2 linked regions of the Thalassoroseus pseudoceratinae genome follow. Each later gene encodes a partner of the first gene's protein in a complex. Links are inferred from orthologs where the notes say so. Each region holds a gene or a part of one and is shown on either strand. Other genes may lie near its edges.

Evidence for each region.
Region 2: the proteins of trxA (region 1) and G6R38_RS11345 are in contact, whole or in part, in a crystal structure (PDB 1F6M), measured with the Escherichia coli proteins. The link is inferred for Thalassoroseus pseudoceratinae from one-to-one orthologs.

Annotation. Positions count from the first base shown.
Region 1 is NZ_JAALXT010000005.1:62,320-65,580, forward strand. The notes cover bases 162-3,097. They hold trxA (thioredoxin), read left to right. Parts: upstream 162-1,429; coding sequence 1,430-1,765; downstream 1,766-3,097. Other genes in these bases: G6R38_RS18100 (hypothetical protein), read right to left, coding at 162-983; G6R38_RS18110 (coiled-coil domain-containing protein), read left to right, coding at 1,851-3,097. In the rest of the region: more of G6R38_RS18100, read right to left, coding at 66-161; more of G6R38_RS18110, read left to right, coding at 3,098-3,261. UniProt on the Escherichia coli protein: Participates in various redox reactions through the reversible oxidation of its active center dithiol to a disulfide and catalyzes dithiol-disulfide exchange reactions.
Region 2 is NZ_JAALXT010000003.1:302,815-305,912, forward strand. Bases 201-2,973 are described here. They hold G6R38_RS11345 (thioredoxin-disulfide reductase), read right to left. Parts: upstream 2,230-2,973; coding sequence 1,171-2,229; downstream 201-1,170. Other genes in these bases: G6R38_RS11340 (M24 family metallopeptidase), read right to left, coding at 201-1,159; bshB1 (bacillithiol biosynthesis deacetylase BshB1), read left to right, coding at 2,463-2,973. Outside these bases: more of G6R38_RS11340, read right to left, coding at 1-200; more of bshB1, read left to right, coding at 2,974-3,098.

The sequences.
Region 1 (3,261 bases):
GCAATGAGAAAAGCCGTCGGCGACAACCGACGGCTTTCGATTCTATTCGATGTGGCAGGGAATGTTTACTTCTGTACCAATTGAGTTCGCGATGGAGCCGAAACCCACCCCTCATTGGTCGGTTGCTGAAGAACGACCGGCTTCCAAGCATCTCGATTTCCTGCGATGAATCGAGCTGGTTGCAGAATCGGTCGGCGAGCGATTTTGTCGTCCAGATCCAGTGCGGGAGCTGGCTTGGGGTCCCAACTGTTCTGGTCTGGCATCTCGAACCGCGGAGTGGCTTGGTGCCGGATCAAGTTTCGTGGGTCCGGCCGATTGGAATTGTTAAATGTCGGGGTCGGTCCCGCATCGCGTGGACCAAAACCATCAGGTTGCATCGGCGAGCCGGAACCCGTTCCGTCGTATCCCCGATCGAGATCACGATCCCGCTCCCGGTCTCGATAGAAACCTGGATCGTCGCGTGGGCGGGGTTCTTCGTCAGCTTGTTCTTCGATGAACGTTCGCGGTCGATCGCCGTCCGCCGGTGTTGGGCTGCGATCGTATGGACGATCACTTGGGCCGTCACTCGGAATGGCGGGGCTGCTGCCGGAAACTCCGCAATCGCCGGTCGAGCAGTTTCCATTGCTGCAACCACTCACGCAGTTTCCGCTGGCACAGTCACCGTATCCACAACTGCCGCAAGGAGATGCACTGCATCCACTTACACAGCTGTTGCACGGGCTGCAACTTCCACAGGAGTCGCAAGCCGATGGCATCGCATAGCTCGTTGTTCCGCAGCACGAGCTCCCGCCATAATAGGCAGAATAAGTCGGATACGATGCGTAAGACGGCGCGTAGTAGGAACTGTAACCATATCCAACGGCATAGGTTGGGGTGTAGTTCGAGTAGTAACTGGGGAACAGGCATGCCTGGATGGACGTGGGACCGGCAACACTCGCCAATAGTCCGCACACCAGCACAATCGGGCCGGACAACGATTTCATGTCATATCCTTCGGGTTAATGTAGCCAAGGAAGTGAAAGAGGAGGGCCGAGTCCAGAATCATTCACGAACTTACCTCCGTTGTACCGACCTTTTGGAAGCAGTGTCAATGACCCTTTCACCTTTCCGGTTACGAAAACGTCGCAAGTCGTTACTCAAGTTACAGCAACGACTTGAAAATTGTTTCGGTCGACTTTGCGGGTTATATCGGTTAGGAAAACTAGCGGCCAAAATCGCGATAGCGAGGGGCCCGGTCGTGCACGAATGCAACGACAATAAACTGCCAGGAACATGAACACAATGTCACCAACACTAACTAGCTCGCGTTGACACGGTTTGGGCGCCCCCTATAATTGCGGCGATTTGGAAAAACAGGTACTTGGAAATCAATTGACAGCGATTGATCGCTTTTCCAGTCCGATCACCTTTTCAACGAGAATGACGACCTATGTCCGATGCCACAATGACCTTCACAGACGACAACTTCGAATCGGAAGTTTTGCAGTCCGATCAACCAGTCTTGGTCGACTTCTGGGCTCCATGGTGCGGACCGTGCAAACGTCTGGGTCCGACCATCGACGAATTGGCTGCTGACTACCAAGGCAAAGTCAAAGTCGGCAAAATGAACACCGACGAAAACATGCAGGTTCCTCAGTCGCTGGGTATCAGTGCGATCCCAACCGTATTGCTGTTCAAGAATGGCGAAATCGCCGACAACGGCCGCTTCGTCGGTCTGACTCCCAAAGAGCAATTCGTGCAAGTTCTTGACGCTTCGGCTGGTTGATCCCAGCCCCTCCCGGATGCTTGTGGATGGATGAAGCAAGTGTCCGTGGTTCGTTTCCAACAACAATCGGGAAAGGATTCCCACCATGAGCGCAGCTCGCCCCACGTCGGTACCGAATCAGCCGGGGGCTGATGCTGCGCCCGAACCGCATCTCAAGCTTGCCCCGCCATCTCGTCTCTCGCCTGCTGTCAAACCGAAAGCTGGCAGTCCTTTGTCGGCCTTGGCGGATGAACGCGACGCCCTCCACGAAGCGTCCCAAGCGGCGGAGAATCTTCAAAACCGGTTGGCCCAGGTCGAAGCCGCCGAGCAAGCCCTTCGCGAGCAAATTGAAGCCTTCGAACGCGATCGTTCTGCGTGGATCGAGGAGAAGTCCCAAGCAGATCAGGCTATTCGCGAACGTGTCCAGCTAGCGGACCAGCGAGATCGGGAACTCGATTCGCGATTTGCGGAGTCCGAGCAACTCAATCAGGAAATTGCGTCGCGTGCGGATGAATTAGACCAGGCTCGCAGGGCACTGTTGAGTGAACGCGAGACGCTTCGCGAAAGTGTCTTGGCGGAATTGGCCACCGAACGCGAGGAGTTGGAAGAATCCCGTGCGGAGTTGGCCACCGAACGCGGACGATTCGCTCAGGAAGTCGACCAGCACCGTCGCGATCACGAAGCGGCTCTCGAAGCGGTCGATCAACTTCTCGAGCAAGAGCGAAAACAGCTCGTGGAAGCGGTGCGGGTGGAACTCGATGCCGAACGGGCAAAGTTCCAAGAAGAGAAGGACACCTGGAAACAGGAGTGCGATGCCGAACGCAATGAGTTGCAAAAGCTCCGCGAACAAGGCGAACAAGAACTCACGGAGTTGCGAACCCAACTCGAAACCGAGATGGCCGAACGGCAAGCCGAACGAGACGCCGAGTTCCAACAACGCCAAGACGAATGGAACACCAAATTCCAATCGCAGTCGGAGTCTCTGGCCGCCGAGCAGCAGGATTTCGAGACGCATCGTCGGGAAATCGAAGAACGTCATACAACGGCCGTTGAACACTTCCGCCAAGAACAAGCCAACTTCGATAACCGTCGCCATTTCCAAGAAGAACACCTGAAGAAAAGTCGTGAGGAACTCAAAGCCGAAAAGCTAGAAGCCCGACGCGAACGCCAGAAGCAACGTCAGCATTTGCTTTGGCAGGAAGACTTAACTCGTCGCGGTCGGGAGCAATTGCGGCAACACCGCAAACGGTTGGCGGAAACGGAAGCCTCGATCGAACGAGAGCGAGACGCTCTGGCCGAGCAACGGGAACTCATTCAAGCGGAACTCCAGGCGGATCGGGAACAGGTGGCTGAGGAACGTCAAAAGTGGATGGAGGAGCGTTCCGTCCAACAAGCGACTCTCGATCAGCAGTATGCCACCTTCGGTGAGTACGCGGCTGAGTTGGATCGGCGACGGGAGCGACTCGATCAATTCCGAACGGAGTTGGAAGAGACGCATCGGCAGTCGCTCGAAACTC
Region 2 (3,098 bases), on another replicon or contig:
TGAGGTGGTTGTTCAATTTCTCGGCACCACCATCGAGGATGAGATAGTTATTCTCGATCCGGACACCGCCGATGCCTTCGATGTACAACCCCGGTTCGATCGTGACGACGTCTCCTGCAATGAGACTGTCGGTGCTTTCCGGAACAAGGATCGGTGCTTCGGGGTGGCCGAGACCAAGACCGTGACCCGCGTGGTGGGTCAACGGACCGTAACCGGCCTCGTCAAATGGTTTCGTCGTGGCTGCGAACACGTCCTTTGCCGCGACTCCGGCTCGAAGCGACGCTTCACCCGCTGCCAATGCCGCTTCGCAAAGACGGAAGATCATTTCCTGCTCGTCGGAAGGTTTACCGACGGCGTAGGTGTTTGTGAAGTCGCTGCGGTATCCATCGATCATCACGGAGTAATCCAAGATGAACATGTCACCGTCTTCCAATGTTTTGTTGGCAGGTAGACCACCGGCTTTGAACGTTTTTGCGTTCGTTGCGCGGAAATCTCCATAGACGATCGCCGGTCGCCCGGCAGCTGCAATCGCGGCCGACTGAACTTCGCGGTACACATCGAGATCGGTAACGCCCGGTTCAATGAATTCACGTGCACGGGCGTGGCCGGCGTCACCGGCTTGCATGCACTGCTTCAACAATGCGATTTCATCGGCTTCTTTTTGCCGTCGAAGCTCTCGCAATGTCGTTCCCAGATCGACCGACAAACCCGGGCGTTTGTTGGGTTCTGCCGAAACGGAATGTTGCTCGTGATCGAGCCCCAACACTTCGTACGCTCCGACGGGCAACCATTCAGCCTCGACGGCACCGTTGTATCCGTAAAGCCGTTCGGAAACGGATTTCAACGCCGCGATCAGGGCATGATCGCGGTTATCGACTGAGTTCCGATGGTCGTACCAAGTTTGATCGACTTCGCGATCAACAAACGGTGTTGATGCGGCGGAGCGTAGTGAGAAATTGTCGGCCAACAACGTCGAGCCGTGTTCACGTTCGAGCAACAGCAGCCCACGCTCGCCATGCGAGAAACTAATGGGATTCACCCAAAAATTGCAGAGGTATTGCACATGCCGAGGGTCGGCAATCAACACCCATTCCACACTTTCAGGGAGCGCGTTCCAAAGCCGCGATTGACGGCTTCGGCATCCAGATTCGGTCAACATCAATGATTCTTTCAGGCTAAACCGTGTTCTTCTAAGTAATGTTGGGCATCAAGAGCGGCCATGCAACCAGTTCCGGCTGCGGTGACGGCTTGGCGATAATGGTCGTCGGCGACATCACCACCAGCGAACACGCCCTCAACGCTTGTGTGTGTGCGGAATGGGGTCTTCCAGACGATGTAACCCGATTCGTTGAGTTCGACCTGATCCTTCAGGAATGCCGTATTCGGCGTATGGCCGATTGCGACGAACATTCCGCTGGCTTCGATGTCCTTCGTTTCGCCGGGAGTCTTGGTGCTCTTCAGGCGGACCCCGGTGACGCCGTTTTCGTCATTGCCGAAAACTTCATCGACTTCGGAGTTCCATTCGAACGTGATTTTCGGGTTGTTTTTCGCGCGTTCCGCCATGATCGGGCTGGCCCGGAGTTCTTCACGACGGTGAACGAGATGGACTTGGCTCGCGAATTTCGTGAGGTACGTCGCCTCTTCCATCGCACTGTCGCCACCACCGATGACAACCAGCGGCTTGTTCCGGAACCGTGGCAATGCCCCATCACAAACGGCACATGCGGAAACGCCTTGGTTCTTGTACTTGTTTTCGCTTTCCAAATTCAGCCAGTTTGCACGAGCGCCAGTGGAAATAATCACCGCGTGCGCTTCGACGACATCACCCGATTTTGCCTTGAGTTTGAATGGCTTTTGCGAGAAATCAACTTCGACAATGTCGTCGGTCACGATCCGTGTGCCGAAGTTCTTGGCTTGTTGCCGCATGAGTTCCATCAACTCAGGACCGGTAACGGCACGATGCGATTCGGCTTTAGGATCGCGATAAGGGACGAGTTCTTCGGGCAACGCGGAATCGAGGTAACCACCCATGTCACCAGCTGCAAACCCAGGGTAGTTCTCGACTTCCGTTGTGAGGTTGAGCTGACCGAGAGGCATTGTTCCTTGGACGCGGTTTTCCTCGGTTTCGGCTCCCTCGAAGACGAGCGGTTCCAATTCCGCGCGGGCAGCGTAGATTGCGGAGGCCCATCCCGACGGTCCCGAACCAATAATCACTACTTTTTCTGCCACCGGGATGTCCCTTCAATAACCGACCACGCCGAACGATCGACGTTCACCCCCCGACGCAGTCAACAGGCGTGAACACCATAAGAATAATGTGAACCGAAGGCTCTTGCCGCACTTGCGTGGGCTGCCTCGGAGAACTTACGGTAGGAAACGATACGAAAGTTGCCAACGGCTGGCAACTCTTGCAGACCGGTGCCGATTCGAATTGCCGTGTTCCGTCATATTGGGAGACACCCTTGAAGCCGTTGGAAGAACCGCTGGACATTTTAGTGGTCGCTCCGCATCCCGATGACGCGGAAATCAGCGTTGGCGGTACGATTTCGAAATGCCGGTCCGAAGGTCTGCGTGTCGGAGTGGTCGAACTGACAAATGGCGAACCAACGCCGCATGGATCACCGGAAATCCGTCGGCGAGAAACAGCGGCGGCAACGAAGATTCTCGACCTCACTTGGCGATACGAACTCGGTTTAACCAACCGCAGTTTGGAGAACACGCTCGAAGCGAAACGTCAACTGGCACAAGTCTTTCGGTTGACCCGACCGCGCGTGCTGCTCGCACCTTATTGGCAGGACGCCCATCCCGATCACGTGGCTGCGAGTCAACTTGTCGATGATGCGCGATTCTGGGCGAAGCTGTCGAAAAGCGACATGCTTGGCGAGCCGTTTTGGCCTCCGAAAATCTACTATTTTTGGAGTATCCATCTGCGGATTCGACCACAACCGAAATTCGTCCTCGATATCAGCCACGAAATCGAAAAGAAAATGGCCGCCATTCGTTGCTACGAAAGTCAATTTCTCGTGGGGAAATCGCAGGAGTTTCCCGCACCCTTAGATGACATCCGTGATCGGGCTCGGTATTGGGGCTGGACAATT